Immundisolibacter sp.: one gene and its partner. The main gene of each other region encodes a partner of the protein of the gene in region 2 in a complex. Links are inferred from orthologs where the notes say so. Each region holds a gene or a part of one and is shown on either strand. Other genes may lie near its edges.

Region 1 (14,494 bases), on a different replicon or contig from region 2:
GCGGCCAGGATGGTGCCGGTGGAGCGGTAGTTCTGTTCCAGGCGGACGACCTTGACGTTCGGGAACTGGCGCTCGAACTCGCGCATGTTCTCCACCTTGGCGCCGCGCCAGCCGTAGATGGCCTGGTCGTCGTCGCCGACCGCGAACAGGCTGGTGTCCGGCCCGGCGAGGTTGCGCAGCCAGGCGTACTGCAGGGCGTTGGTGTCCTGGAACTCGTCGACCAGGATGTGGCGGAAGCGCCGCCGGTAGTGGTCGCGCAGCACCGGTTGCTGCACCCACAGCTCGTTCGAGCGCAGCAGCAGTTCGCCAAAGTCCACCATGCCGCCGCGCTCGCAGGCGGCCTCGTAGCGGCGGTACAGCTCGGCCAGCACGGCGCGGTCGGCAAAGCCTTGCGTGTCCACGTGGCGGGCGCGCTGGCCCTCGTCCTTGCGGGCGTTGATGAAGGCGGCAACCTGGGCTGGCTTGAGCGTGTCGTCGCCCAGCTCCTTGAGCAGGCGCTTGATCAGCCGCTGCTGGTCGTCGGAGTCCAGGATCTGGAAGGTTTCCGACAGGCCGGCCTCGCGCCAGTGGGCGCGCAGCAGGCGGTGGGCGATGCCGTGAAACGTGCCCACCCACATGCCCCGCGGCGGCAGCGGTACCAGCTGGCCGATGCGCTCGCGCATCTCGGCCGCGGCCTTGTTGGTGAAGGTGACGGCCAGAATCTCCAGCGGCGCGGCACGCTCGACCTCGATCAGCCAGGCGATGCGGTGCGTCAGCACGCGGGTCTTGCCGCTGCCGGCGCCGGCCAGCACCAGGGCGGTCTGGCCGGGGTCGGTGACGGCCTCGCGCTGCGGCGGGTTCAGGCGGTCGATCTGGCGTTCGAGACTCATGCTCATTCCACGATTTTCAGGATGTCGCCGGGCTTCGGTTCGCCCTGCGGATAGTGGCCGTTCAGCAGCCGAAGTTGGGCCTGGGCATCGCCGGGCAGGCGCGAACCTTGGGCCAGGCGGGCGTAGGTGTCGCCGGCCACGGCGGGTTTCAGGCGCAGGCGCAGCGGCTCGGCCAGCGCCTTCTCGTCGTCGCGCAGCGGGTGAAATCCCAGCGCCGTCTGACGCATGGCCGCGTCGACCGCCTGGCTGTCCGCCCCGTCCAGCGCCACGCTGGCCAGCACATAGGCCTGGTTGCGATGAAAGATGACGCTGACGCGGCCGGGCCGGCCCTGGATTTTCAGCGGCGCGGTGTAGCCGGGCAGCCCGCCGGGGCTGATTTCCTCGCCGGCTGGGTTCTTGATGCCCAGGCGACGGATCATGAACTCGCGCGGCGTCTCGCGCTGGTTGAGATCCTGGCTGGTCAGCTGCGCCTGGGCCTTGCCGCCGGGGGCGACGGCGAGCAGCCGATCGGGCCGGTTCTCCAGCCGCCAACCGGCCGGGAATTCGAGAGCGAAGTCCAGGTCGCGGTGATAAAAGCGATTGCCGCGGCGGATGCCCTGCGCCGCGCTGTCGCCGAACACCAGGCCGTCGATGTGCTTAAGGAACGCCTGGCGGCCATTGTCGGCCGGCTTGTCGGGGGCCAGGAAGGATGCCTTGGTGAGCACTTCCTTCAGGCGCGTGTCCTCGTCCGGGTGGCTTGCGAACAGACCGTGGTAGGACTGCGGCTGGCGGCCTTCGGCCTTGGCCTGCGCGGCGGCGTAATCGCCCTGCGCCTTGAGCGTGCGCAGCACGTCCAGGATGGCCTGCGGGTCGTAGCCGGCGCGGGCCAGGTATTCGGCGCCCAGGCCGTCGGATTCGAGTTCGTGCTCGCGCCCATAGCCGCTGAGCATGGCCTGCCCGAGCACGCCCATGACGTTCTGGCCCACATTGCTGCCCAGACCCGGCACGAAGATGCTGCCCAGCGTCATGCCCAATTGCGCGGCGGTGGCCGCGGTGTACTGGCGCACCGCATGGCGGGCCGTGACGTGGCCGATTTCGTGCCCGAGCACGCCGGCCATCTCGGCCTCGCTGCCCAGGTACGCCAGCAGGCCGCGGGTGATGTAGATGTAGCCGCCGGGCAGCGCGAAGGCGTTGATGTCGGTGGAATCGACCACCGTGAAGCGGTAGATCAGGTTGCTGCGGTGGCTGTGGGCGGCGAGCTTCTCGCCCACGCCCTGCACGTAGGCTTGCAGCGCCGGGTCTTCGTACTGGCCGTACTGCTGGAGCACCTTCGGGTGCATCTCGCGACCGATGGAGATTTCCTGCGCCTCGGACATCAGCGCCATCTCGCGCCGGCCGCTGACCGGGTTGGTGGCGCAGGCGGCGAGTGTCAGACACAGACCGGTGACGGTGAGGAACTTGCGCATGGTGACTACTTGGACAGTTCGATCTGCGCCGGGTGCCACAAACGCATCTGAGCAGCGCCGTTTCGGGACTGGATTTTGCCCCGCGCGATCACATCCCGGCCACGCCAGGCCAGGTGATCGGCCGGTTCGAAGCCTGTCCAGTCGGCGCGCGCGATGCGCAGCTGCACGCGCCTGTCGAGCTTCAGCAGTACCCAGTCGCCACGCTGCAGGGCGCTGGTGACCCGGCCGCGCACCAGACGATAGCGGCCGTCGGCCGGGACCTTGCCGGCCGCCTGCGGCTGGTAGTCGGGCAAGGCCCACAGGCCGCGGCGGGCCACGCGGGCCTGCCGCTCGGCAGCCAGCAGGCAGTCCGCCAGGGCGACGTTCGGCGGCATGATGAAGCTCACCGCGAGTCCCTCGCGCAGCAGGGTTTCCTCCACGCTGGTGCCGTCCGGGGTATAGGCATGCGCCAGCAGCCGGCCGTAGCGGTCCTGTGCCTGCCGGTCGCGCGCCAGACGCACCGGCCCGCCCTTGGGCAACAAGCTTTGCGTGCGCTGCAAGGCGCGCTGCGCCAGCGGCTGCGGCGTGCCCTTGCGGTAGTTCATCTCGGGCGTGTCGATGCCCAGCAAGCGCACGCGGCGGTCATCGACCAGGCGCAGCGTGTCGCCATCGTAGTACCCGGCCACGGTGGCCTGCTCCACAGGCCCTGGGGGCCGGCAGGCTGCCGGCGAGTTGCTCGCAAACAGAACCCCGGCCAGAAACACAAAGGGCGCCAGCAGGCGCCCTTTGTGAGCGAGGCCGGCGAACCGGCCCGGCATCACGCCATGCCGTAGCGGCGCTTGAAGCGCTCCACTCGGCCGCGGCGGTCGCCGACCTTCTGCTTGCCGGTGTAGAACGGGTGGCAGCTCGAACACACGTCGATTGCCAGCTCCGGCTTGGCCAGCGCGGAACGGGTCTGGAAGGTGTTGCCGCAGCTGCAGGTGACGGTGACTTCTTCGTACTTGGGATGGATATCGGGTTTCATGGCGCGGTCTGGGTTGGGAGGGCACGGCGCGGCGGGCCGCGTAGGGTAGAAGAAAGCGGCCCGCCGGGCAAGTTGCACTGCAAGTCACAGCAGGTGCTGGACGGCCTCGCGTTCTTCCAGCAGCTCCCGGGCGGTGGCATCCATGCGGGCGCGGCTGAAGGCGCTGATGGGGAGGTTCTGCACGATCTCGTAACGCCCGTCGCGGCAGGTCACCGGATAGGAATAGATGATGCCGTCCGGGATGCCGTAGCTGCCGTCGCTGGGAATGCCCATGCTGACCCAGTCGCCGTCGGCGGTACCCAGCGCCCAGCTGCGCATATGATCGATGGCTGCCGACGCAGCCGAAGCCGCACTCGACGCACCGCGGGCGGCGATGATGGCGGCGCCGCGCTGCTGCACGGTGGGGATGAAATCGGTCTCCAGCCAGGCCTGATCGACCAGTTCCGGCGCCGGACGGCCATCGACCAGCGCGTGCGAAATGTCCGGGTACTGCGTGGACGAGTGGTTGCCCCACACGGTCATGCGGCGGATGGCCGGCACCGACGAGCCGGTCTTGGCGGCCAGCTGGCTGATGGCGCGATTGTGGTCCAGGCGCATCATGGCCGTGAACTGACGCGGGTCCAGGTCCGGTGCGCTGCGCATGGCGATCAGCGCGTTGGTGTTGGCCGGGTTACCGACCACCAGCACCTTCACGCCGCGGCTGGCGTGGTCGTTCAGGGCCTTGCCCTGCACGGTGAAGATGGCGCCGTTGGCCTCCAGCAGGTCCTTGCGCTCCATGCCCGGACCGCGCGGGCGGGCGCCGACCAGGATGGCGTAGTCGGCATCCTTGAAGCCGACCGCCGGATCATCGGTGGCCACGATATCGGCCAGCAGCGGGAAGGCGCAGTCGCGCAGTTCCATGACGACGCCTTCCAGGGTCTTCATGGCCGGCGTGACTTCCAGCAAATGCAGGATAACCGGCTGGTCGGGGCCGAGCATGTCGCCGGCGGCGATGCGGAACAGCAGCGCGTAGCCGATCTGGCCAGCGCAGCCGGTGACAGCGATGCGGACGGGGGTCTTCACGGGGCGGGTCCTCTGCAGGTGGCGGATTGAAGGGTAGGCCGGCGTCAGGCCTTCATGGAGGCGAAGAATTCGGCGTTGCTCTTGGTGTTCTTGAGGCGCTCGAGCAGGAATTCCATGGCCGCCACCTCGTCCATGGAGGCCAGCAGGCGGCGCAGGATCCAGACTTTTTGCACTTCGTCCGGCTTCATCAGCAGCTCCTCGCGGCGGGTGCCGGAGCGGTTGATGTTGATGGCCGGGAAGATGCGCCGCTCGGCGATCTTGCGTTCGAGGTGGATTTCCATGTTGCCGGTTCCCTTGAACTCCTCGTAGATCACGTCGTCCATGCGCGAGCCGGTCTCGACCAGCGTGGTGGCGATGATGGTCAGGCTGCCGCCTTCCTCGATGTTGCGCGCGGCGCCGAAGAATTTCTTCGGCTTGTCCAGGGCGTGCGCGTCGACGCCGCCGGTCAGCACCTTGCCCGAGGACGGGATCACGGTGTTGTAGGCGCGCGCCAGGCGGGTGATGGAATCGAGCAGGATCACCACGTCGCGCTTGTGCTCGACCAGGCGCTTGGCCTTCTCGATCACCATGTCGGCCACCTGCACGTGGCGCGTGGCGGCTTCGTCGAAGGTGCTGGCGATGACCTCGCCGCGCACCGTGCGGCGCATTTCGGTCACTTCCTCGGGCCGCTCGTCGATCAGCAGCACCATGAGGTAAATCTCGGGGTGGTTGATCGCCAGCGAGTGGGCAACCGACTGCAACATCATGGTCTTGCCGGCCTTGGGCGGCGACACGATCAGGCCGCGCTGGCCTTTGCCGATTGGCGCCACCATGTCGATGATGCGCGGGGTGATGTCCTCGGTGGTGCCGTTGCCGCGCTCGAGCGTGAAGCGCTCGTCGGCGAACAGGGGCGTGAGGTTCTCGAACAGAATCTTGTTGCGGGCCGCTTCCAGCGGCTCGAAGTTCAGCTCGTCGATCTTGAGCAGCGCGAAGTAGCGCTCGCCGTCCTTGGGCGGACGAATCTTGCCGGAGATGGTGTCGCCGGTACGCAGGCCGAAGCGGCGAATCTGACTGGGCGAGACGTAGATGTCATCCAGGCTGGCTAGGTAGGAATTGGTGTTCGAGCGCAGGAAGCCGTAGCCGTCCGGCAGCATTTCCATCACGCCTTCGCCGAAGATGTCCTCGCCCTTGCGGGCGTGGGCCTTGAGCAGGGCGAAGATGATTTCTTCCTTGCGCTGGCGGGAGGCCCCTTCCAGACGCGATTCCTGGGCCATGGCCACCAGCTCGGCCACCGGCGTTTGTTTCAGCGCGGTCAGATTCATATGTGTCTGCGGATTTGACGAGGAGCACCGCGAAAGCGAAGCGCGGCGCAGTTGGAAGAGGCAGTCCGGGAGACGGACCGGGAATGAAAACCTGCGAAAAAATTGTTGTTGTTGGCATGTCGCGGCAACAGCCGGACACCCTGAACCTTCAGAACGTCTGCCGGTAATCGTCTACAGCCGGGCGGCCGGAATGAAGATGAGAGCCCGCCCGAGCCAGTCGAGCTATCGGCACCGGCGATGGGCGACTTGAGACAAAGCCGGGATCAGAGATTGCTGTCCAGCCACGCGGTGAGCTGCGACTTCGACAAAGCACCGACCTTGGTGGCCTCCACGTTGCCACCCTTGAACAGCATCAGGGTCGGAATGCCGCGAATGCCGTAGCGCGGCGGGGTCTTGGGGTTCTCGTCCACGTTCAGCTTGGCCACCGTCAGGCGCCCGGCGTATTCCTTGCCGACCTCGTCCAGCACCGGCGCGATCATCTTGCACGGGCCACACCATTCTGCCCAGTAATCCACCAGAACCGGCCCGGGGGCCTGCAGGACATCCTGCTCGAAGGAGTCGTCAGAAATGTGCTTGACGTGTTCGCTCATGGGCTCTGGTTATGGATCGACGGTGGCAGGGACGCAGGACAGGCCTGCGTGGGCGGTGGCATTGCGCCGGGCCGACGGGAAACAAAGGCTTGTCGGCATTCTAGTCGCAGGCGGACGCAAGTCAACAACCTTTCAATACGCGCTATGGGGCCGCCGATCGAGCAAGCGGTACTGCAGCGCCTCGGCCAGGTGCGGCATGTCGAGCGCGTCACTGCCGGCAAGATCGGCACAGGTGCGGGCAATGCGTAGCACCCGGTGCGTGGCACGCGCGGACAGGCCCAGGGCGCCGATGGCCCGCGCCAGGAACTGCTGCTGCGACTCGGTCAGCCGCGCATGCCGGCGCAGGCCGGCCGGGTCCAGACGCGCGTTCAGGCAGCCACTGCGGGCGAACTGGCGCTGCTGCGCCGCCTGCACGCGCTCGCGCACTGCGGCCGACGGCTCGGCGCCGGCGTGCTCCTGCGCCAGCAACAGCTCGTGCGCAACCGGCGGCAGCTCCACGTGCAGGTCGATGCGGTCCAGCAGCGGTCCGGACAGCCGGCCGCGGTAACGGCGCACCTGCTCCGGGGTGCAGCGACAGCGGCCGCCGGCATCGCCCAGATATCCGCAGGGGCACGGATTCATGGCCGCCACCAGCTGAAAACGGGCCGGGAATTCGGCTTTCAGCGCCGCCCGGGCAATGCTGATGTGCCCGGACTCCAGCGGCTCGCGCAGCACTTCCAGCACCTGGCGGTCGAACTCCGGCAGCTCGTCCAGGAACAGCACGCCGTGGTGGGCCAGCGAGATCTCGCCCGGCCGCGGCGTAGTACCGCCGCCGGCCAGTGCCGCCGCGGAGGCCGTGTGGTGCGGCGCGCGCACCGGCCGCTGACCCCAGTGGCGAACATCGAAACCGCCGGCGCTGATCGATTGCACGGCGGCCGTCTCGAGCGCCTCCTGCTCGGTCAGCGGCGGCAGGATGCCCGGCAGGCGCGTGGCCAGCATGGTCTTGCCGGCACCGGGCGGGCCCAGCATCAGCAGGCTGTGACCCCCGGCGGCGGCGATTTCGAGCGCCCGGCGCGCAGCGGGCTGACCGCGCACGTCGGCCAGATCGGGCACGCTGGTGCCGTCCTGCGGCAAGGCGCGCTGCGCTTGCGCAAGCGGCGCATTGCCGGTCAGGTGGCCGCACACCGCCAGCAGGTGCTCGGCACCGTAGGCGGTGAGGTCCGGCGCCAGGGCCGCCTCGGCCGCGTTGGCCTGTGGCAGCACCAGGCGGGCACCGGCGCGCTGTGCCTGCAAGGCCACCGGCAACACGCCACGCACCGGACGCAGTTCGCCGCCCAGGCCGAGCTCACCGATGAACTCGTAGCCTTCCAGGCAGGCCGGTGGCAACTGGCCGGAGGCGGCCAGGATGGCCAGCGCGATACCCAGATCGAAACGTCCGCCTTCCTTGGGCAGGTCGGCCGGGGCGAGGTTGATGGTGACGCGCCGGGCCGGGAACTCGAAACCGCTGTTCAGCAGCGCGCTGCGCACGCGGTCCCTGGCCTCGCGCACGGCGGTTTCCGGCAGGCCGACGATGGCCAGCGCCGGCAGGCCGCCGGTCAGGTGCGCCTCGATGGTGACCGGCGGCGCGTCGATGCCGAACTGGGCGCGGCTGCGCAGGGTCGCCAGCGACATGGGCGCCTGCGGACGGTCAGGGACTGCCGTCGAGACGGGCGGCGAGGGCCTCGACCTGTGCCTGCACCCGGGCCAGGCGCTCGCGGGCATCCTCCAGCAGCGCGCGCTGCACCTCGAATTCCTCCCGACTCGGCAAACCAAGTCGCTGGCTCAGGCGCTGCACCGTCACAGTGCGAAGGCCCTCCAGTTCGCTGGCAATGCCGTGCAGCCAGTGCAGCGGCGAAGGTGGCACGGAATCGGTCATCGCAATCACTCCGGACGGGGCGCCGCCGCTCGCTACGGGGTCGCCCTGTTTAAGGTCAGCCGCCCAATTCAAATGCACTCATATGGTGCAATCGATCGCCTGGGACGTCGTACGAACCCTATTCTCGCTTCGTTTCCGACTATACCCCAATGCCCGATAGCCACTCTGGCACAGGCCGTGCTTAACAGGCCCTACTGGTACATGCCGGTTCAGTCCGCACCGTCTCGCCTCCCTGAACGGGGGCTGGTGATGCGCTTGATATCGCGGTGCCGGGGGCAGGCTGCCCAGGGGCCTGCCTGCGGTTCCGTCTTGCCCGAGGAGTACTGCAATGAAGATGGTCTGTGCGGTGATCAAGCCGTTCAAGCTTGACGATGTGCGCGAGGCGCTGTCGGGGGTCGGGGTGCAAGGCATCACGGTCACCGAGGTGAAAGGGTTCGGTCGCCAGAAAGGGCATACCGAACTTTATCGCGGCGCCGAATATGTCGTGGATTTCCTGCCCAAGGTAAAAATCGAGGTCGCGGTCGACGAGACGGACGTCGACCGTGTCATCGAGGCGATCACCAACTCTGCCAACACCGGCAAGATTGGTGACGGCAAGATTTTCGTCTATGACCTAGGGCAGGTCATCCGTATTCGTACCGGCGAGACCGGTGCCGACGCGCTGTAGCGCCGACGTGCCGGTTCTTGGCCGACGAATCCTTAACTGAGGGAGTTTATCGATGAAAACCCTGATGCGACGCGGGCTTGCCGCACTGGCAACGATCGGGCTGTGCCTGCCCGGCCTGGCATTGGCAGAAGATGCGGCAGCCCCGGTCTTGAATTCTGGCGACACCGCCTGGATGCTGACCTCGACCGCCCTGGTGCTGTTCATGACCATCCCGGGCCTGGCCCTGTTTTACGCCGGCATGGTGCGCAGCAAGAACGTGCTGTCGGTGTTGATGCAGTGCTTTGCCATCACCGCGCTGATCACGGTGCTGTGGACGATTTACGGCTACAGCATGGCGTTTGACACCACCGGCATGGAGCAGGGAGTTGTCAACTTCAACAGCTTTGTCGGTGGCCTGGGCAAGGCCTTCCTGAGCGGGCTGACCGTCGAAAGCCTGACCATGACCATCCCGGAATCGGTGTTCATGTGCTTCCAGATGACCTTTGCCATCATCACGCCGGCGCTCATCGTCGGCGCCTTCGCCGAGCGCATGAAATTCTCGGCCATGCTGTGGTTCATGGCACTGTGGTTCACCATCGTCTATACGCCTACTGCGCACATGGTGTGGAGCGGCAACGGCGGCCTGATGTGGGACTGGGGCGTGCTGGATTTCGCCGGCGGTACCGTGGTGCACATCAATGCCGGCATCGCCGGTCTTGTGGCCTGCCTGGTGCTGGGGCCGCGCAAGGGCTTTCCGACCACCGCCATGCCGCCGCATAACCTGGGCTACACGCTGATCGGCGCCTGCATGCTGTGGGTCGGCTGGTTCGGCTTCAACGCCGGCAGCGCGGTGGCGGCCAACGGAACGGCCGGCATGGCCATGGCGGTGACGCAGATCGCCACGGCAGCGGCGGCGCTCGGCTGGATGTTCATTGAGTGGATCAGCCACGGCAAACCGAGCGTGCTGGGCATCGCCTCGGGTGCGGTCGCCGGTCTGGTTGCCATCACCCCGGCCTCCGGCTTCGTCGGCCCGATGGGCGCGCTGGTGATCGGCGCCGTGGCCGGTGTGCTGTGCTTCCTTGCCGCCACCAAGATGAAGCGGGCCTTCGGCTACGACGACTCGCTCGACGTATTCGGCGTGCATGGCATCGGCGGCATCATCGGCGCGCTGCTGACCGGCGTGTTCGCTGCGGCCAGTCTGGGCGGCGTCAAGACCGAGTTCGACATGGCCGCCCAGCTGTGGATTCAGCTCAAGGGCGTGCTGGTGACGGTCGGCTTCAGCGGCATCGCCACCTTCATCATCCTGAAAGTGATCGACCTGGTGATCGGCCTGCGTGTCACGCCCGAGCAGGAGAACGAAGGCCTCGACCTGGCCCTGCACGACGAACGCGGCTACAACCTCTAAAGCCATTCGGTGTGCCAAAAGGGCCGGGGGGCACCCTCCCCGGCCCTTTTTTTGTTGCCGGACGCGAGCGTCGTCGACCAAACGGCGCGGTGTAAAATGCCCCGCCGCTGCAGCCCCCCAAATGAAGCCGCGTCCCCGCGCCGCCAAAGCCCCCGGGGCGCGATGCGCCGAGGCACACGCCCCTATAGCTGGAAGGTCTAGCAGACGCCTTGTAAGCGTCAGACCCGAGTTCGATTCTCGGTGGGGGCACCAACACGGCACGACGGTCGATCATCCGTCGCTGCGCGGGCCCCTCCTGTTGCCGATGTCCGGGGGTGCCGGCTCAGCGCCGTCGTTGGGCAGGCCGCCCGGCTGCCTCCCAGCCCCCTGCTAAACTGGCCATCACTCGCATTCCCAACGCAACGGCCACGGCATGACCCATCCCGCTTTCGAACTGCTGCGCACCGAGCGCGTGTCGGCGCTGAGCCTCACGGTCGAGGAATACCGCCACCGCGTCACCGGTGCCCGACACATCCACCTGGCCGCCGCCGACGACAACAACGCCTTCCTGGTGGCCTTCCTGACCGTACCGCAGGACTCGACCGGCGTCGCCCACATCCTGGAACACACGGCCCTGTGCGGCAGCCGCCACTACCCGGTGCGCGATCCGTTCTTCCTGATGCTGCGCCGCTCGCTGAACACCTTCATGAACGCCATGACGGCCAGCGACTGGACCGCCTACCCGTTTGCCAGCCAGAACCGCAAGGATTTCTTCAACCTGCTGGACGTGTACCTGGATGCGGCGTTCTTCCCGACGCTCGATCCGCTCGACTTTGCCCAGGAAGGCCATCGGCTCGAATTCGCCGAGGCCGAAAACCCGGACTCCGAGCTCACCTTCAAGGGCGTGGTGTTCAACGAGATGAAGGGCGCCATGAGCGCACCGGTGTCGGCGCTGTGGCAGGCCCTGGCGCGCGAGGTCTACCCGACCACCACCTACCACCACAACTCCGGCGGTGACCCGCAGCACATCCCGGACCTCACCTACGAACAGCTCAAGGCCTTCCACGCCCGGCATTACCACCCCAGCAACGCGACCTTCTTCACCTACGGCGACATCCCGGCCGCCGAGCACCAGGCGATCATGGAAGACCGCGTGCTGCGGCACTTCCAGCGTCTGGACATCGACCTTCGCGTGCCGCCGGAACAGCGCTACCCGGCCCCGCGCGTGGTGGAGGAAACCTACGCCGCCGAGGACGGCGACACCGCGCGCAAGACCCACATCGTGCTCGGCTGGCTGCTGGGCGACATGACCGATCTGGACCAGGTGCTGCGCCTGAACCTGCTGTCGCGCCTGCTGCTGGACAACTCATCCTCGCCGCTGATGCATGCGCTCGAAACCACCGAGCTTGGCAGCGCGCCCTCACCGCTGTGCGGCCTGGACGATTCGGCGCGCGAACTGCTGTTCGCGGCCGGCGTCGAGGGCTCGGAGCCGGAACACGCCGAGGCGGTGGAGAAGCTGGTGCTCGACGTGCTGGCGCAGGTGGCCGAAAGCGGCGTGCCGACCGAGCAGGTCGAGGCCATGCTGCACCAGATCGAGCTGTCGCGACGCGAGATCGGCGGCGACCGCTACCCCTACGGCCTGCAGCTGATCATGAACGCCCTGCCGCAGGCCGTGCACCACGGCGATCCGGTACAGGCGCTGGCCATCGACGCCGCGCTGGAGCGCCTGCGCGCCGCCGCCGCCGAGCCCGGCTTCGTCCAGAACGAGGTGCGCCGCTGGCTGCTGGACAACCCGCACCGCGTGCGCCTGACCATGAAGCCCGACCCGACGCAGGCCGAGCGCGAGCTGGCCGCCGAGAAGGCCCGCCTGGCGGCGCTTCGCGAAGGCCTGGACGCCACCGAGCGCGCGCGCATCGTGGCCCAGGCCAAGGCGCTCGAAGCCCGTCAGGCACAGCAGGACGACCCCGACATCCTGCCGCGCGTGACCCGCGAGGACGTCGCCCCGGCGCTGAAGATTCCGCCTGCCGTACACGAACCGGTGGTCGGCCTGCCGGCCACTTGGTACGACCAACCGACCAACGGCCTGGTCTACCAGCAGATCGTCATCGACCTGCCGCCGCTGGATGACGATGCCCTGGCGCTGCTGCCGCTGCTGGCCGAGACGCTCAGCGAAGTCGGCGCCGGCGGCCGCGACTACACGCAAACGCAGGCCCTGCAGGCGGCGCTGACCGGCGGCATCAGCGCCAGCGCCAGCGTGGGCGCACTGGCACAGGACAGCCAGACCAGCCGCGGCCTGTTCGTGGTGTCCGGCAAGGCGCTGGTGCGCAACCACGGCGCGCTGTCGAAGCTGCTGCACGAGACGCTGCACACGGCGCGCTTCGACGAACTCGCCCGCCTGCGCGAGCTGATCGCCCAGGCCCGGATGAGCGACGAGAACTCCGTCACCGGCAACGGCCACGCGCTGGCCATGGCCGCCGCCAGCGCCAGCATGAGCCCGGTGGCGCGCCTCGCCCACCACTGGTCGGGCCTGGCCGGTATCAAGGCCATCAAGGCGCTCGACGACAGCCTGGACGATCCGGCCGCGCTCAAGGCGCTGGGCGAGCGATTGGGCGAACTGCGCGCGCGCATTGCCGCCGCGCCGGTGCAGTTCGTCATCGTGGCCGAGGACGAACAACACCCCGACATCGCCCTGCGCCTGGCGCAGGTGTGGCAAGACACCGGTGCCCAGCCCAGCGGGTCTGATCAGACCCTCGCCCTGCCGCCGGTCAGCGGCCGCGTGGCCGAGGCCTGGACCACCAACACGCAGGTCAACTTCTGCGCCCGCGCCTATCCTGCCGTGGCCTGGAGCCACCCGGACGCGCCCGCCCTGACGGTGCTGGGCAGCTATCTGCGCAACGGCTTTCTGCACACCGCGATCCGCGAAAAGGGCGGTGCCTACGGCGGCGGCGCCGGCTTCGACGCCGACAGCGCGGCGTTTCGCTTCTACAGCTACCGCGACCCGCGCCTGGCCGAAACCCTGGCCGACTTCGATCGCGCCCTGGCCTGGCTGCACGAGGCCGATCATCCGCCGCAGGCGGTGGAAGAAGCCATCCTGGGCGTGATTTCCGCCATCGACAGGCCGGCCTCACCGGCCGGCGAGGCGCGCAAGGCCTTTCATGCCAGCCTGTTCGGCCGCACCGCCGAGGCCCGTCAGGCCTACCGGCAAGCCGTGCTGGGCGTCACGCTGGACGATTTGCGCCGGGTGGCGGCGACCTATCTGGTGCCCGAACGCGCCAGTACGGCCGTGGTCACCAGCCCGGCGGCATTGGAAAAGGCCGGTGGTCTGGGCCTGACGCCGATCCGGCTGTAGGCAGCCGGCGGGCACGCGCGGGCCCAGGGGCAAGGCAACGGCAGCATCCTCAGCCATCGGCGTTCAGTGCCCCGCGCCGGCTACGCTCAGCGCCACCTCGACCTCCTCGATGATCTGCTCCTGGCGCGCGTGGCGCTGGCGCTGGCGCAGCTCATCGCAGCGGTCATCGAGCCGCTGCAGGGCCGCCTGCAGGTGGGCGATGCGCTGCTGGTTCTCGACCAGCAGCGAGCCGATCAGCAGGCCGTTGAACACCGCGAACAGGTACTGCTCCAGCAGCGCCGCCGCGAACTGCGGCGCCGGCAGTTGCAGGCGCGGCGTGGCGTCGGACGCTGTCCCGCCCGTTGGCGGCGGCAGCACCGCCACCCGGCGCACGCGGTGCTGCTGCGGCTCGTGGCAGAGCACGTCCAGCCGCCCGCCGGCTGCATTCAGTCCGGCCAGGGTCTGCGCCAGGCCGGTCAGCACCGGCCCCACATCGTCAGCCGCCAGCGCCCCCGGGCAGCGCGCCGCGACGGCCGGCATCCGCAAGGCGGTGGCCGTGAGCTTGGAGCCCACCAGCACCAGCGGCTGGGCGTCGCCCGCCGCGGCGGCCAGCAGGCGTTCGTTGAAATCGCCGCACAGGCCTTTTTCGCTGCCCAGCAGCACGCACACGCCGACATCCGCCGTCGCCGGTGGCGGGGGCCGACCGGCGAAATGGGCCGCCACGGCGGCTTCGAGCCCCTGGCGCAACTGCTCGCTGGCGTCCTGCAGGCGCGTCACCCGTTGCAGCTCCACCGCCGCCAGGGTGCGCATGCCGGCCAGGATGGCGCGCATGTCCTCCAGCCCCTTGAGGTGCTGGGTGAGCTCGCGGTAGCGGCTCATGAGCCCTTGGCCAACGCGGCGCGCAGCCAGGCCAGCCAGTCGGCCTCCGGACTGCCGAGGTCGAGGCCGCTGCCGCCGAGGCCGGCCAGCAGC
Region 2 (14,473 bases):
CCGCGCCGCCCAGGGCTGCGGATGGCGTCGCAGGTGATGGCGCAGCAAGGTGATTGGCACCAGCAGCGGGCCGCGGCCGGTCCGGTAGGCGTCGATGGCCGCCTGCAGTTCGGTCTTGTCGCCTGGGTCGAGCGCGTCCTTCAGATACCCGACCAGGTGCTGCAGCACGTTGACGTGGTTGCCGACGCTGGCGGGCCGCGCCAGCGCGGCCATGAACTCGCGACCGTACTGGTCCAGCAGCTGTGGCGCCGGGCGCCGGCCGGCGCCGGCCACCAGCGGACCCAGGCGCCGGTAGGCGGCCTGGTTGTGGGCCAGCAGCTGATACTTGTGGCGGCTGTGGAAGTCGACCAGCGCCGCACCGCTCACCTCGCTCGCCGTCAGGGCCTGCCAGCGGGCATAGGCGAACACCCGCTCGATGAAGTTCTCGCGCAGCGGCGGATCGTTCAGGCGACCTTCCTCCTCCACCGGCAGCAGGGCCTGGCGCGCCATCAGGCCGGCGGCATAGGCGCCGCTGGCGCGGCCGTTCGGCATGCCCGCTTCGGTGTAGGTCTTGACTCTTGCCATGCCGCAGCTGGGCGAATTTTTCTTCAGCACGTAGCCGCACAGGTCCGGCAGATCGCGACTGACGCGCGCCGCCTCGCCGTCCAGCGCATCGGTCACGTCCAGTGCCGGGTCGTGCACGCCGCGCACGCGCAGGCCGGCGGCGGTCTGCACCAGCCGGATCGGCCGGCGCGGCACGCCCAGGCCGATGGCCACCTCCGGGCACAGCGGCAGCAGCTCGAAGTGTGTCCCCAGCAGGTCGGCTACGAAGCTGTCGCGCTTGTGGCCGCCGTCGTAACGCACCGGCTGGCCGAGCAGGCAGGCGCTGACGCCAAGGCGCAGGCGCGGTAGCTCCGGCATTCGGTGCAGGGGGTCGATAATGGACGGGCCAGAGTTCATGTCGCGCCGTTGCCTGGAGTTGTCACGATGCCGATCCTGCCCGAAAACCTGAGTCGCTGGGTGATGGCGGCGCTCCAGTTGCTCGCGGCTTTGTTCGTTTTTTCACTCATCGCGCTGGTGCTGGTGGCGCTGGTGATGTACGTGGTCGACCGCACGCAGACGCAGCACGCGGTGCGGCGCAATTTTCCGCTGGTGGGGCGGTTTCGTTACCTGTTCGAGCGTCTGGGCGCGTTCTTCCGGCAGTACTTCTACGCCATGGATCGCGAGGAGCTGCCGTTCAACCGCGCCCAGCGCAGCTGGGTGTACCGGGCGGCCAAGAACCTCGACAACACCGTCGCGTTCGGCTCCACGGTGGACATCCACCGGCCCGGCTCGGTGATTTTCGTCAGCAGCCTGTTCCCGCCGCTGGAACAGGAAACCACCCAGCCGGATGCGGTCACGCTCGGTCCGTTCTGCCGGCAGCCGTACAGCACGCGCGCCATCTTCAACATCTCGGCCATGAGCTACGGCGCGCTGTCGCAGCCGGCGGCGCGGGCGCTGTCGCTGGGCGCCGCCAAGGCCGGTTGCTGGCTGAACACCGGCGAGGGCGGCCTGGCACCGGCGCACCTGGAAGGCGGCTGCGATGTGGTGTTCCAGATCGGCACCGCCAAGTACGGTGTGCGCGACGCAGTCGGCCAGTTGTCCGAGCCGCGCCTGCGTGAGCTGGCGGCCTTGGAACAGATCCGGATGTTCGAGATCAAGCTCAGCCAGGGCGCCAAGCCGGGCAAGGGCGGCATCCTGCCGGCGGTGAAGGTGACGCCCGAGATCGCCGCCATCCGCGGCATTCCGGCCGGCCAGGATTCGCTGTCGCCCAACCGTCACCCGGACATCAACAACCTGGACGACCTGCTGGATCAGATCGCCCGCATCCGGGACATCACCGGCAAGCCGGCCGGCTTCAAGACCGTGATCGGCAGCCTGGACTGGCTGGACGAGCTGTGCGCGCTCGTGCTGCGCCGCGGGGTGGAATCGGCGCCCGATTTCATCACCGTCGACAGTGCCGAGGGCGGCAGTGGGGCGGCGCCGATGCCGCTCATGGACGGTGTCGGCATGCTGCTCAGCGACAGCCTGCCGGCGGTGGTCGACCGGCTGATCGCCTGGAATCTGCGCGATCGCATCAAGGTGATCGCCTCCGGCAAGCTGATCAACCCACGCGGCGCCGCCTGGGCGCTGGCGGTGGGGGCGGATTTCGTCAACTCCGCGCGCGGCTTCATGTTTGCGCTGGGCTGCATCCAGGCCATGCGGTGCAACAAGAACACCTGTCCAACCGGCGTCACCACCCACGACCCGCACCTGCAGCGCGGCCTGGTGCCCGAGGACAAGGCCGAGCGGGTGGCGCACTTCGCCCGCAACATGGAGAAGGAGATCGCCATGATCGCCCACTCCTGCGGAGTGCCCCAGCCGCGCGCGCTGCGCCGCCGGCACGCGCGGATGATGGTGGAGCACGGGCGCTCGATTGGCCTTGAGGAGCTTTATCCGGCGCCTCGGCCGCGTTCGATGGCCGGCTAAATCCCGGCGCCGGTGCGCCCGCTGGGTGTGCCTTTGGGAGCGCAGCTTCGCGGCGCGATGAGGGGTATCGGCCGCAACGCCATCGCCCGGCAAAGCCGGGCTCCTACAAAAAACCGTGGCAGCTGGGCTTCGGCGTAGCAGACGGCAGCCTCAGCCGCCGTAGAACACCTTCTCGCCCAGGTCCTTGAGCCACAGCGTGGCGTCGTCGGCGCGCCCCGCCGGCTGCTGGCGCACCACGGCCTCGGTCACCTCGCCGATGAACACGCTGTGATCGCCGCGCTCGACGCTGTCGACCAGCGTGCATTCCAGGTATGCCGGCACGGCGTCGAGCACCGGCGCGCCGTTGCTGCCGTCCTGGTATGGCTGGCCCGACAACAGGCCCGGTTCGGCCTGTACCGGCTTGAAGAACGCGAAGGCGATGTTGCCCTGCTCCTTGCCCAGAATGTTCAGGGCAAAGCGGCCGCTTGCCTTGATGACGGCGTGCGTGCCGGAATCGGCCTTGACGCCGAGCGCCACCAGCGGCGGCGCGAATGACGCCTGCGTCACCCAGTTGACGGTGGCGGCGGCGAGCTGGCCGTCCGGTGCCTTGCCGGTCAGCACGTACAGGCCATAGGGGATCATGCGCAGGGCGGTTTTCTTGTGTTGCTCGTCCATCTTCAATCCTCCTGTTTCTTGTTGGAAGTGGGGTTTTGCAGCTCCGTGCGCACCCAGTCGGCCATGCGCCGGGCGCGGGTGAGCCACACCTCGGCCAGCTCGGCCGGAAGATGATCGCGCACCGTCGCCTCGAACAGCCGCAGCCACGGATCGACCTGCTCGGGCCGCACGCCGAAATGGCGGTGCACGGTGTGCGGGTTGTAGACATCGTCCCGGTACCGCTCGCCGCCCAGGTCGATCCACCAGAAGTGCCCGATGCGCGCCTTCACTTCATCCCAGTCCCTGACCTTGGCGAAGGTGGGGCCAAGCTCCGGGTCGTGCCGCACGCGGTCGTAGAAATCCGCCACCACGGCGGTGATGCGTTCGCGCCCGAGCAGGGCGGCCAGGTCACGGTGAGTGGTCATGGTTTCTATCCCTGCGGTGCCTGATCCCGGGCCGGGCACGTTCCGGAGGGGCGAACGCAAGACGCCGATGTCCGCTCTTTGAAGACCAGGCTGTAGCTGGTCGTGACTCTGAGGCCTTCCCGCATGGCGCCCCCTCATCGGCATGTGCGCAGCAATCTACGCCCGTCCGGCGCGGTGGGCAAAGCCTGCCTGCGTCGCCGAGTTCTTCTGGCAGCCGCCCGGGTTGCCGGCGCCGGGGTCAGGCATGAAGCCCTTGACGGCGGTCAATGGCCGCCAGCGGGCCCTGTCCACAATGTCCACACCTGAATGCCCACACGAGGTGCCGCCCATGTCCACTGCCGTTGCCACGGCCCCTGTCACCACCACGCGCCAGGAAGTCGAAGACCTGATCCACGCCTACGTGCAGTGCATCGACGACGACCGCCTGGAGGAGTGGCCGGATTTCTTCACCGACGATTGCGTCTACAAGGTCATCCCGCGCGAGAACGCGGATCTTGGCCTGCCGGTGGCGGTGATGTTCTGCGACAGCAAGGGCATGCTGCGCGACCGCATCGTCGCGCTGCGCAAGGCCAACATCTATGCGCCGCACTTCTACCGCCACCTGGTCAGCAACACCCGCATCCTGGGCGAGCAGGCCGGTGTCATCACCGCGCAGACCAACTACGGCGTGTTCCAGACCCTGCTGGACGGCGAGACGCGGGTCTACAACACTGGCAAGTACGTGGACAAGATCGTGCGCGTCAACGGCGCGCTGCGCTTCAAGGAGAAGCTGTGCGTTTTCGACACGTACCGTATCCAGACCTTGATGGTCACCCCCATCTGAGCCAGCACCAAAGGAGTAATCAGTCATGGACGCACGCGTGAAACGGACCGGCGGACTCATCTGGCCGGAAGAAGGGGTCAACTCGGCCGTGCCGTACGGTGTATTCACCGAGCAGGCGGTGTACGACGAGGAGCAGGCCAGGATATTTCGCGGCCCGACCTGGAATTTCATCGGCCTGGCGGCGGAAGTGCCCAACGCCGGCGACTTCAAGGCCACCTTCATCGGCGACACGCCGGTGGTGATGACGCGGGACGACAAGGGCGCCATCCATGCCTGGGTCAACCGCTGTGCTCACCGCGGCGCACTGGTGTGCCGCGAACTGCGCGGCAACAACGCCGCCGGTACCTACACCTGCGTCTACCACCAGTGGTCCTTCGACGCCGCCGGCGACCTGGTCGGCGTGCCTTTCCGGCGCGGTCTGGGCGGCAAGGGCGGCTACCCGGCCGATTTCGACCTCAAGCAGCACGGCCTGCGCAAGCTGCGGGTGGAGAACTACCACGGCGCCGTGTTCGCCACCTTCGACGACACCATGCCGGGTTTCCAGGACTACCTGGGCGCCGATGGCGCGGTGGACCAGCACCTGCGGCGTGTGCTGGAGGGCCGCGACATCGAGGTCATCGGTCACGCCCGCCAGTACATCCCCAGCAACTGGAAGTTCTACGCCGAGAACACCAAGGATCCCTACCACGCCAGCCTGCTGCACCTGTTCCACATGACCTTCGGCCTGTACCGGTCGAGCCAGGTGGGCGGGGTCAAGATCACCGGCGGCTGGCACACGGTGCTGTTCTCGCGTTCCGGCACGGACTCCGAGGAGGCCATCTCCGAGACCAAGGACTCGCAGCTGCGCACCTACCAGGCCGACAGCTACACGCTGGCCGACCCCTCGCTGCTGAAGGGCCGCAAGGGCGAGTGGGGCGATGACGTCACCTTGGTCATCATGTCGTTGATGCCGAACCTGGTCATCCAGCAGATCCAGAACACGCTCGCCGTGCGCCAGATCGTGCCCAAGGGTCGCGATGCCTTCGAGCTGGTATGGACCTACTTCGGCTACAAGACCGACGACGAGGAGCTGCGCAACATCCGCCTGAAGCAGATCAACCTGATCGGCCCGGCCGGGCTGATCTCCATGGAAGACGGCGAGTCGTCCGTGATCTGCCAGCAGGCGGTGGTGCGCGACCAGAACGACTGGTCCTGCATCGAAATGGACGGGCGCGATGTGAAGGACACCGACCACCTGGTGACTGAAACCACCATCCGCGCCTTCTGGGACGAGTACCGGCAGCTGATGGGGTACTAGCGGCTCCGCCGCCGGAGCGTCGGCACAGCGGGCACAATGGGCGCATGAATGCACCCTGCCCGCTGTGCCAACCGGACCGCGAGACCGTGCTGTGGCAGGACCGCTCGGCGCGCGTGGTGCTGGTCGGCGACCCGGCCTATCCGGGCTTTTGCCGGGTGATCTGGCAGGCGCACGTGGCCGAGATGACGGACCTCACGCCGGCGCAGCGCCGTCATCTGATGGAACTGGTGTTTGGCGTGGAGACGGCGCTGCGTCAGGTGCTAAGGCCCACCAAGATCAACCTGGCGAGCCTGGGCAACCAGGTGCCGCATGTGCACTGGCACGTGATCCCGCGCTTTGCCGATGACGCGAGCTTTCCGGACGCCATCTGGGCGGCACCCCGCCGCGCCGGGGCGCCGCGCAGTGTCGATGCGGCTGTCTTGCGTCAAGTCTTGGGCAGCACCTTGCCGGCCGCGGGCGAAACCGGCTGAGGCCAGCCCGCCGCGTCATCCGGCGCGGCGCAAAGCCCGCGGCTGTGCCAGCGGCGCATACAGGTAATCGCGCGTCAGCGGTACGGCGTCGACCTCGGCCGCCAGTTGCACCTGGGCCACGGCCAGACCATCCGTCTCGAAGGCGGCCTCGGAGGCCGCCAGGTAAAACTCCCACATCCGGCAGAACCGCTCGCCCATGCGCTCGGCCACCTCGGCGCGATGCTGCTGGAAACGGGCCTGCCAGGCATTCAGGGTCAGCGCGTAGTGCCGACGCAGCAGCTCCATGTCCATGACCTTCAGCGCGCTGTGCTCGATGCCGGCGGTCAGTTCCGACAGCGCCGGACTGTAGCCGCCGGGGAAGATGTACTTGCGCACCCAGGCGTTGGTCAGTCCCGGCGGACCCAGGCGACAGATGGTGTGCAGCAGGGCCACACCGTGCGGGCGCAGGCCGGCCGCCACCTGCCGGAAAAAGCGCGCGTAATAAGGCCGCCCGACGTGCTCGAACATGCCGACGCTGACGATGCGGTCGTACTGGTCCGTGTGCTCCCGGTAGTCCTGCAGCAAAAACTGCACGCGGCCTGACAAACCGCGTTCCTGGGCCGTGCGCTGCGCGACCGCCAGCTGGGAGCGGGACAGCGTCAGCCCGATCACGTGCACGTCGTGGTGCTGCGCCAGATGCAGGGCCAGGCTGCCCCAGCCGCAGCCGATGTCGAGCACGCGCTGGCCCGGCTGCAGGCACAGCTTGGCGGCGATGTGCTCGACCTTGGCCCGCTGCGCGGCCTCCAGGCTCAGCTGCGGCACTGCGAAATAGGCGCAGGAGTAGTACATCTCCCGATCCAGGAACAGACGAAACAGCCACTCGTCCAGATCGTAGTGATGGGCCACGTTGCGGTAGCTGGCCTGCACCCGGTTCCACTGCTGCAGCAAGCCGCCCAGCAGGCGCCGCAGGCGCCCGCCGTCGCGGGCAAGCTCGCCGGCGTTTCGCATCAGCACGGCCAGCAGCGTCGCCAGCTCACCCGGCGGCGTATCCCACTCGCCGCGCATGTAGCTCTCGCCCAGCGCAAGCTCCGGGTTGGCGATGATGCGCCGCAGGCTGTCGCGGCGGGTGAAGGTCCAGCGCGCATGCGGCGGGCCGCTGCCGAACAGGTGCCGGGCGCCGTCCGGCAATCGAAGTTCGAGCGTGCCACGCCGGATCAGGCGACCGAGCACGGCAAGTTCGCGTTTCATGGCGAAACCTCCCGACCCCTTGCCCGAGCCTGCCGGATGGAGGTCACCGAAGCTGCGGTGACCTGTCCCCGGTCGCCGCCAAGAGGTGCAACCGAAAACACCGAAATCTGCGCCTGCGATTGAAAGCGGCAACTGCCCTGCGGTCAAGGGGACGCCGCGCCGTACCGGCACGGGCCCGTTGCAGCGACGAATTGAAATTGGCCACATGGCGCAATGCCCGTGGCCAGGGTGCGACTACCGGCCGGGGACAGCCCGGCCGGCGTTGTGATCAGGCTTTCCCTGGCGAGCCCGCACCGGCGTTCATGTGCTTGCGCATCATTTCCGCCAGGTCACGCCGCAGGAAGGCAGGTTCGCCGAGGTTGCGCTCGATCAGCCGGCGCAGCTCGCCCATGCTGTCCAGGTCGATGCCGGTGCACTGCCAGCCGAGCGCGTCGGAGTCCTGGTGGCGCAGGATGCCAGCCATCTGGATGCGGGTGCCCTCGTCGAGGAGAAAGCGCAGCGCGCAGCGCTCGCCGAGCTCGCCTTCCCAGCCGCGCGGTCGGCTGACCAGTGCCCCGTGCAGGGACAGATCGATGGCCTGGCACGGCCAGCTGCGCCCCTGGCTCACGAACTCGGCCTGCACGTGCAGGCTGATGCGGGTATAGCGACGGCGTTCGATCACGTTCATTCGACTCCGGCACACCGGGAAGCCCGGCAGATCAGGCGCGGCGCAGCAGCACGCGCACGGCGCCGCTGCCACCGTCGCGGGGGCCTGCGCTGCGTAGCGCAAGCACCGCGGGATGCCCTTTTAACGACTCGATCACCAGCGGCTTGAGCACCGGCAGATCCTGACCCGGACGCTGGCCCTTGCCATGGATGATGCGCACGCGCTCGCAGCCGCTCGCCAGGCAGTCGGCGATGAAAGTCTGTAGCGCCGCGCCGGCCTGCGTCGCCGTCAGACCGTGCAGGTCGAGCTGCGCCTCGGCCACGAACAGCTCGCCGTCCAGGCGGCGCAGCGCACGGTTTGGCACGCCGGGCCGAGCCAGCCGCACGGTTGCGCCCGGCTCGATGACCGGCAACACGGCCGGCAACGGTGGCGGGGCGTCGGGTCGTTTGCGGCGCGGGGTAGCGGGACGCGTTGCCGCCGGCACCTTGGCCGGCGGCGCCCCGCGCAGCGGCCGCACCGGGCCGACTGCGGCGCGAAACTCGGCGCCCGGATCGGGCGCCTCAGGTGGGTCGGTTTTCGAGCCCATCCAGGTAACGCTCCGCATCCAGTGCCGCCATGCAGCCGCTGCCGGCGGAAGTGATGGCCTGGCGGTAGACGTGATCGGCCACATCGCCGGCCGCGAACACGCCCGGCACGCTGGTGGCGGTGGCGTTGCCGTCGCTGCCGCCGCGCACGCGCAGGTAGCCGCCGCGCATGTCGAGCTGACCCGCGAAGATGTCCGTATTCGGGCTGTGGCCGATGGCGATGAACACGCCGCTGAGCGCGCGCTGCTGCGTGCCGCTGCCGTCGGTGGCGGCGAGGCGCACGCCGGTGACGCCCGACTCGTCGCCCAGCACCTCATCCAGGGTATGGTTCCACACCAGCTCCACCTTGCCGTCGGCGGCGCGCTGCATCAGCCGGTCGATGAGAATTTTCTCGGCCCGCAGGCGGTCGCGGCGGTGCACCAGCGTGACCTTGCTGGCGATGTTGCTCAGATACAGCGCCTCCTCGACCGCCGTGTTGCCGCCGCCGATCACCGCCACTTCCTGGCCGCGGTAGAAAAATCCGTCGCAGGTGGCGCAGGCCGACACGCCGCGGCCCTTGAAGGCTTCTTCCGATGGCAGGCCCAGATAGCGCGCCGAGGCGCCGGTGGCGATGATCAGCGCGTCGCAGGTGTACGTGGCGCTGTCGCCGTGCAGCACGAACGGCCGCCGGTCCAGTTCCACCCGGTTGATGTGGTCGAACACGATCTGCGTGCCGAAGCGCTCGGCGTGGCGCTGCATGCGCGCCATCAGCTCCGGGCCCTGCACGCCGTCGGCGTCGCCCGGCCAGTTGTCGACGTCGGTGGTGGTCATCAGTTGCCCGCCCTGGGCGATGCCGGTGATCAGCACCGGTTCGAGGTTGGCGCGGGCGGCGTACACGGCGGCGGTGTAGCCGGCCGGACCGGAGCCCAGGATCAGCAGGCGGCAATGGCGCGGGACGGTGGAATCGGTCATGTCGCTCGTAAAGGCAAAAGGCGCTGGGGCAGGCGATTATCCGGCCGCCTGCGCCTTGGCCAAAGCGTTTGTCGACGGCAATCGCCAGGGGGCACCATCCGGCGCCTGTTAAAATTCGCGCTTCGCCCCCTCCTGGTCCTCTAATAGCCTCATGTCGCGTCCGCGCCGTCAGCAACTGCCCCCGGTACCCAAGCGCTGGCGGCTGCCGGCCGGTCTGCGCGAAACGGTGGTGCTGCTGTTGCTGGCCAGCGCGGCCTTCCTGCTGCTGGCGCTGCTGAGCTTCGACGCGCAGGATCCGAGCTGGGCCAGCACCGGCGGCCACGCCGGTATTCGTAACGCCGGTGGCCGCATCGGCGCCAACTGGGCCGGTCTGCTGTACTACTTCTTCGGCTACCCGGCGCTGCTGATTCCGGCACTGCTGTTGTGGTTTGGCTGGCGCGTGTATCGCAGCGGCGACCAGGGCGTACCGGTACGGGCGCGCGGCGTGGCCTTCCGCTTGCTGGGCCTGCTGTTGGCGATGATCTGCGGCGCGGCACTGGCGCAGATCTACCTGCCACACGGTGCGCTGCCCAACGGGCCGGGAGGCGGACTGGGCCTGGAACTGGGCCGTCTGGCCGCCGGCAGCCTCAACACAGCCGGCGCCACGCTGTTCCTGGCCGCCGCTGGCCTGTCGGGCATTACCTGGGTGACCGGGTTCTCGTGGCTGAAGCTGACCGAGCTGCTGGGCATCGCGGTGGTCAAGGGCGCCACCGTGGCCGGCCGCGGCCTGCGCGTGTACGCCGACGGCGTGGCCGGCAAGCGGGCGCGCGAGGACCGACGCGAATCGGTGGACCGCCACAAGGCCAAGGACGTCAACCGCAAGCCGCCGCGCATCGAGCCGGTGCTGCGGCCGGTCGAGATCGTCGACCGGGTGGAGGCCGAGCGCCAGGTGGAGCTGTTCGAGCCGGCACCCAACATCGCCCCCACGCTGCCACCGCTGAGTCTGCTCGACGACTCCGAGACCAAGGTCGTCGGCCTGTCGGCCGAGGCGCTGCAGGCACTCTCCAAGCGCCTCGAACTGAAGCTCGAAGAATTCGGCATCGAGGCGCACGTGGTGGAGGTCCACCCCGGCCCGGTCGTGACGCGCTTCGAGCTCGACCTGGCCGCCGGCGTGAAGGTCAGCCAGGTTACGGGCTTGGCCAAGGACCTGGCGCGCTCACTGTCGGTGATCAGCGTGCGCGTGGTGGAGGTCATCCCCGGCAAGTCCACCATCGGCATCGAAATCCCCAATGAACAGCGCGAGCTGATCCGCTTCGCGCAGACCCTGCGCTCGCGCGCCTACGACGACAGCCACTCGCCGCTGACGCTGGCGCTGGGCAAGGACATCCAGGGCATCCCGACCGTTGCGGACCTGGGCAAGATGCCGCATCTGCTGGTGTCCGGCACCACCGGCTCGGGCAAGTCGGTGGCCGTCAACGCCATGGTGCTGAGCCTGCTGTTCAAGGCCACGCCGGACGACGTGCGCATGATCATGATCGACCCCAAGATGCTGGAGCTGTCGGTCTACGAGGGCATCCCGCACCTGCTGTGCCCGGTGGTCACCGACATGAACGACGCGCACAACGCGCTGCGCTGGTCGGTGGCCGAGATGGAGCGCCGCTACAAGCGCATGGCGGCGCTGGGCGTGCGCAACATCGCCGGCTACAACCGCAAGGTGCGCGAGGCGGCCGAGGCCGGCACGCCGATCCCAGACCCCACGCCCGCCAAGCCGGCGGACTTCGAGGATGGCGAGGGCGAAATCGCCTACTGCGAGCCGCTGCCATACCTCGTCGTCATCGTCGACGAGTTCGCCGACATGATGATGGTGGTCGGCAAGAAGGTGGAGCAGCTGATCGCCCGCCTGGCGCAAAAGGCGCGCGCCGCAGGCGTGCATCTGATCCTGGCCACGCAGCGGCCGTCGGTGGACGTGATCACCGGCCTGATCAAGGCAAATATTCCCGCGCGCATCGCCTTTCAGGTGTCGTCCAAGATCGACTCGCGCACCATCCTCGACCAGATGGGCGCCGAGGCGCTGCTCGGCCACGGCGACATGCTGTACCTGCCACCGGGCACCTCCATCCCGACCCGCGTGCATGGCGCCTTCGTGTCGGACGAGGAAGTCCACCGCGTGGTGGCGCACCTGAAATCCACCGGCCGGCCGAATTACCGCGACGAGATCCTGCGCGGCGACTTTGGCGAGGACGGCAGCGAGGGCGGCAGTGCCCCGTTCGCCATCGGCGAGCGCGAGGAAGGCAGCGACGAGCTGTACGACAAGGCGGTGTTTTTGGTCACCAGCAGCCGCCGGGCCTCGGTGTCGGCGGTGCAGCGGCATCTGCGCATCGGCTACAACCGCGCTGCCCGGCTGGTGGAAGAAATGGAACGCGCCGGCATCGTCGGCCCGCTCAAGTCCAACGGCGCCCGCGACGTGCTGGCCGAAGCCCCGCCGGGAGGCTGACATGCGAGCCCGCATCCTCGTCGTGCTGCTCGGCCTGCTGGCCGGCCCGGCCCTGGCCGATGGCCTCGCCACGCTGGAACGGTTCTACACGAACACCCACACGCTGGCCGGGCGTTTCACGCAGACCGTCAGCGACGCCAACGGCACGGTGACGGAAACCAGCAGTGGGCAGTTCGCCATCCAGCGGCCGGGCCGCTTTCGCTGGGACTATCAGGCGCCCTACGAGCAGACCATCGTTGCCGACGGGCGCGAGCTGTGGGTGTACGAGCCGGACCTGGATCAGGTGACGGTGCGGCCGATCGACGCAGACACTGCCGACGCGCCGGGGCTGCTGCTGTCCGGGGCGGCGTTTCCGAGCAAGCTGTTCGACATCACCAGCGAAAAGGACGGCTGGCTGCGCCTGACCCCCAAACAGAAGGACAGCGGCCTTGGCGCCGTGCGCCTGAAACTGGCCGGCGACAGCGTGCAGGCCCTGCAACTCGACGACGGCCTGGGCCAGACCACGCGCATCGAATTGCTCGACCAGCAGCGCAACGGTTCCCTGCCGGCGGCGCGTTTCCGCTTCGAACCGCCGCCTGGCGTGGACGTGATCCGCGCCCTGCCGCAGCCGCCGACGGGCGGCAAACCGTAGCCGGCCCGTGGCAGGCGGCCCGCCCGACCTGTTCGACGCCGCCGCCGATCCGGGTCGGCCCCTGGCCGATCGCCTGCGCCCGCGCACGCTGGACGAGGTGCTGGGCCAGGATCATCTGCTGGCACCCGGCAAGCCGCTGCGGGTTGCCATCGAGGCCGACCTGCCGCGCTCGATGATCTTCTGGGGCCCGCCCGGCACCGGCAAGACCACGCTGGCGAGGGTGCTGGCGGCGCACACGCGGGCCGAGTTCATCACCCTGTCGGCGGTGCTGGCCGGCATCAAGGAAATCCGCGAAGCGGTGGAGCGCGCCCGCCAGGTGGCAGCCGCTGGCCGGCGCGCCGTGCTGTTCGTGGACGAGGTACACCGCTGGAACCGCGCCCAGCAGGACGCCCTGCTGCCGCACGTCGAGAACGGTACCGTCACCCTGATCGGCGCCACCACCGAGAATCCGTCCTTCGAGCTGAACAACGCGCTGCTGTCGCGGGCGCGCGTGTACCTGCTGCGCCCGCTCACCGTGGCGGATCTCGAACGCCTGATCGAGCGCGCGCTGAGCGACACCGAGCGTGGCCTGGGCGCGCTCGATATCCGCTTTGCCCCGGAGCTGCGCCCCACGCTGGCGGCCATGGCCGACGGCGACGCCCGCCGCCTGCTGGGCCTGCTGGAACTGGCTGCCGACATCGCGCCCGAGACCGCCGACGGCCGGATTATCGACGAGGCCGTGCTCAAGGAGCTGGCCGGCGAGAGCTGGCGCCGCTTCGACAAGGGCGGCGAGGCCTTCTACGACCAGATATCGGCCCTGCACAAGGCGGTGCGCGGTTCGGCGCCGGACGCCGCGCTGTACTGGCTGGCGCGCATGCTGGACGGCGGCTGCGAGCCGCTGTACATCGCCCGGCGCGTGCTGCGCATGGCCAGTGAAGACATCGGTCTGGCCGACCCGCGGGCCCTGACCCTGGCGCTCGAAGCCTTGCAGACCTACGAGCGCCTGGGCTCGCCGGAAGGCGAACTGGCGATCGCGCAGGCGGTCACTTATCTGGCCTGCGCGCCCAAGAGCAATGCGCTGTATACGGCCTTCGATGCCGCCATGGCCGACGCCCGCCAGTTCGGCTCCCTGCCGCCGCCGCTGCGTATCCGCAACGCCCCGACCAGGCTCATGAAGCAGCTCGGCTACGGCAAGGGCTACCGCTACGCGCACGACGAAGCCGGTGCCTACGCCGCCGGCGAGCGCTATTTCCCGGATGAGATGCCCGACCGCCGCTACTACCAGCCCAGCGACCGCGGCCTCGAGCGGCGCCTGGCCGAACACCTTGCGCAACTGCGCGCCCGCGACCGCGAGGCCGGCGAGCAGTGAACGGCGCCGTACTGGCGGCCGTCGCACTGGGCGGCGCGCTGGGCTCCGTGGTGCGCTATCTGGCCGTCAATGGCCTGGCCGGGTGGCTGGGCCGGGCCTTTCCGTATGGCACGCTGGCGGTCAACGTCGTCGGCTCCTTCCTGATGGGCCTGGCGCTGGCGCTGCTGGTGCAGCGCGGCCTGCTGGGCGAACCCTGGCGCGCCGGCCTGATGGTGGGGGTGCTGGGCGGCTTCACCACCTTTTCCGCCTTTGCCGGCGAGACGCTGCTGCTGGCCCAGCAGCGCCCGGCCGTGGCACTGCTCAACATCGGCCTGCATTTGGCGCTGTGCCTGCTGGCGGTGTGGGCGGGTGCCAGGGTCGCCGGCTGAGCGGCGGCTACGCAAAGGCACCCCGGTCCACGCGCGTCGTATTGACATTGACCCTCAAGTCGAGTGCCATGCGCTGACAGTCCGACTCCGGACGACGGCGCTGCGCGCCG

Evidence for each region.
Region 1: the proteins of trxB (region 2) and trxA are in contact, whole or in part, in a crystal structure (PDB 1F6M), measured with the Escherichia coli proteins. The link is inferred for Immundisolibacter sp. from one-to-one orthologs.

What each region holds. Positions count from the first base shown.
Region 1 is NZ_JACIZD010000013.1:2,249-16,742, forward strand. The notes cover bases 4,608-7,449. They hold trxA (thioredoxin TrxA), read right to left. Parts: upstream 6,271-7,449; coding sequence 5,944-6,270; downstream 4,608-5,943. Other genes in these bases: rho (transcription termination factor Rho), read right to left, coding at 4,608-5,680; H5U26_RS12030 (YifB family Mg chelatase-like AAA ATPase), read right to left, coding at 6,403-7,449. Also shown: uvrD (DNA helicase II), read right to left, coding at 1-875; H5U26_RS12000 (M48 family metalloprotease), read right to left, coding at 872-2,314; H5U26_RS12005 (thermonuclease family protein), read right to left, coding at 2,320-2,979; rpmE (50S ribosomal protein L31), read right to left, coding at 3,111-3,317; H5U26_RS12015 (malate dehydrogenase), read right to left, coding at 3,402-4,379; more of rho, read right to left, coding at 4,424-4,607; more of H5U26_RS12030, read right to left, coding at 7,450-7,920; H5U26_RS12035 (accessory factor UbiK family protein), read right to left, coding at 7,937-8,164; H5U26_RS12040 (P-II family nitrogen regulator), read left to right, coding at 8,493-8,831; H5U26_RS12045 (ammonium transporter), read left to right, coding at 8,893-10,215; H5U26_RS12055 (insulinase family protein), read left to right, coding at 10,628-13,543; H5U26_RS12060 (F0F1 ATP synthase subunit gamma), read right to left, coding at 13,607-14,401; H5U26_RS12065 (F0F1 ATP synthase subunit alpha), read right to left, coding at 14,398-14,494. UniProt on the Escherichia coli protein: Participates in various redox reactions through the reversible oxidation of its active center dithiol to a disulfide and catalyzes dithiol-disulfide exchange reactions.
Region 2 is NZ_JACIZD010000002.1:307,070-321,542, reverse strand. Bases 7,557-10,377 are described here. They hold trxB (thioredoxin-disulfide reductase), read right to left. Parts: upstream 9,544-10,377; coding sequence 8,569-9,543; downstream 7,557-8,568. Other genes in these bases: H5U26_RS05260 (DNA translocase FtsK), read left to right, coding at 9,695-10,377; H5U26_RS05270 (Smr/MutS family protein), read right to left, coding at 8,061-8,594; H5U26_RS05275 (PilZ domain-containing protein), read right to left, coding at 7,631-8,029. Also shown: H5U26_RS05315 (DUF1722 domain-containing protein), read right to left, coding at 1-900; H5U26_RS05310 (FMN-binding glutamate synthase family protein), read left to right, coding at 967-2,487; H5U26_RS05305 (flavin reductase family protein), read right to left, coding at 2,638-3,141; H5U26_RS05300 (group III truncated hemoglobin), read right to left, coding at 3,144-3,545; H5U26_RS05295 (aromatic-ring-hydroxylating dioxygenase subunit beta), read left to right, coding at 3,874-4,368; H5U26_RS05290 (aromatic ring-hydroxylating dioxygenase subunit alpha), read left to right, coding at 4,394-5,665; H5U26_RS05285 (HIT family protein), read left to right, coding at 5,710-6,135; H5U26_RS05280 (cyclopropane-fatty-acyl-phospholipid synthase family protein), read right to left, coding at 6,151-7,362; more of H5U26_RS05260, read left to right, coding at 10,378-12,016; outer membrane lipoprotein chaperone LolA, read left to right, coding at 12,018-12,647; H5U26_RS05250 (replication-associated recombination protein A), read left to right, coding at 12,655-13,995; fluoride efflux transporter CrcB, read left to right, coding at 13,992-14,363.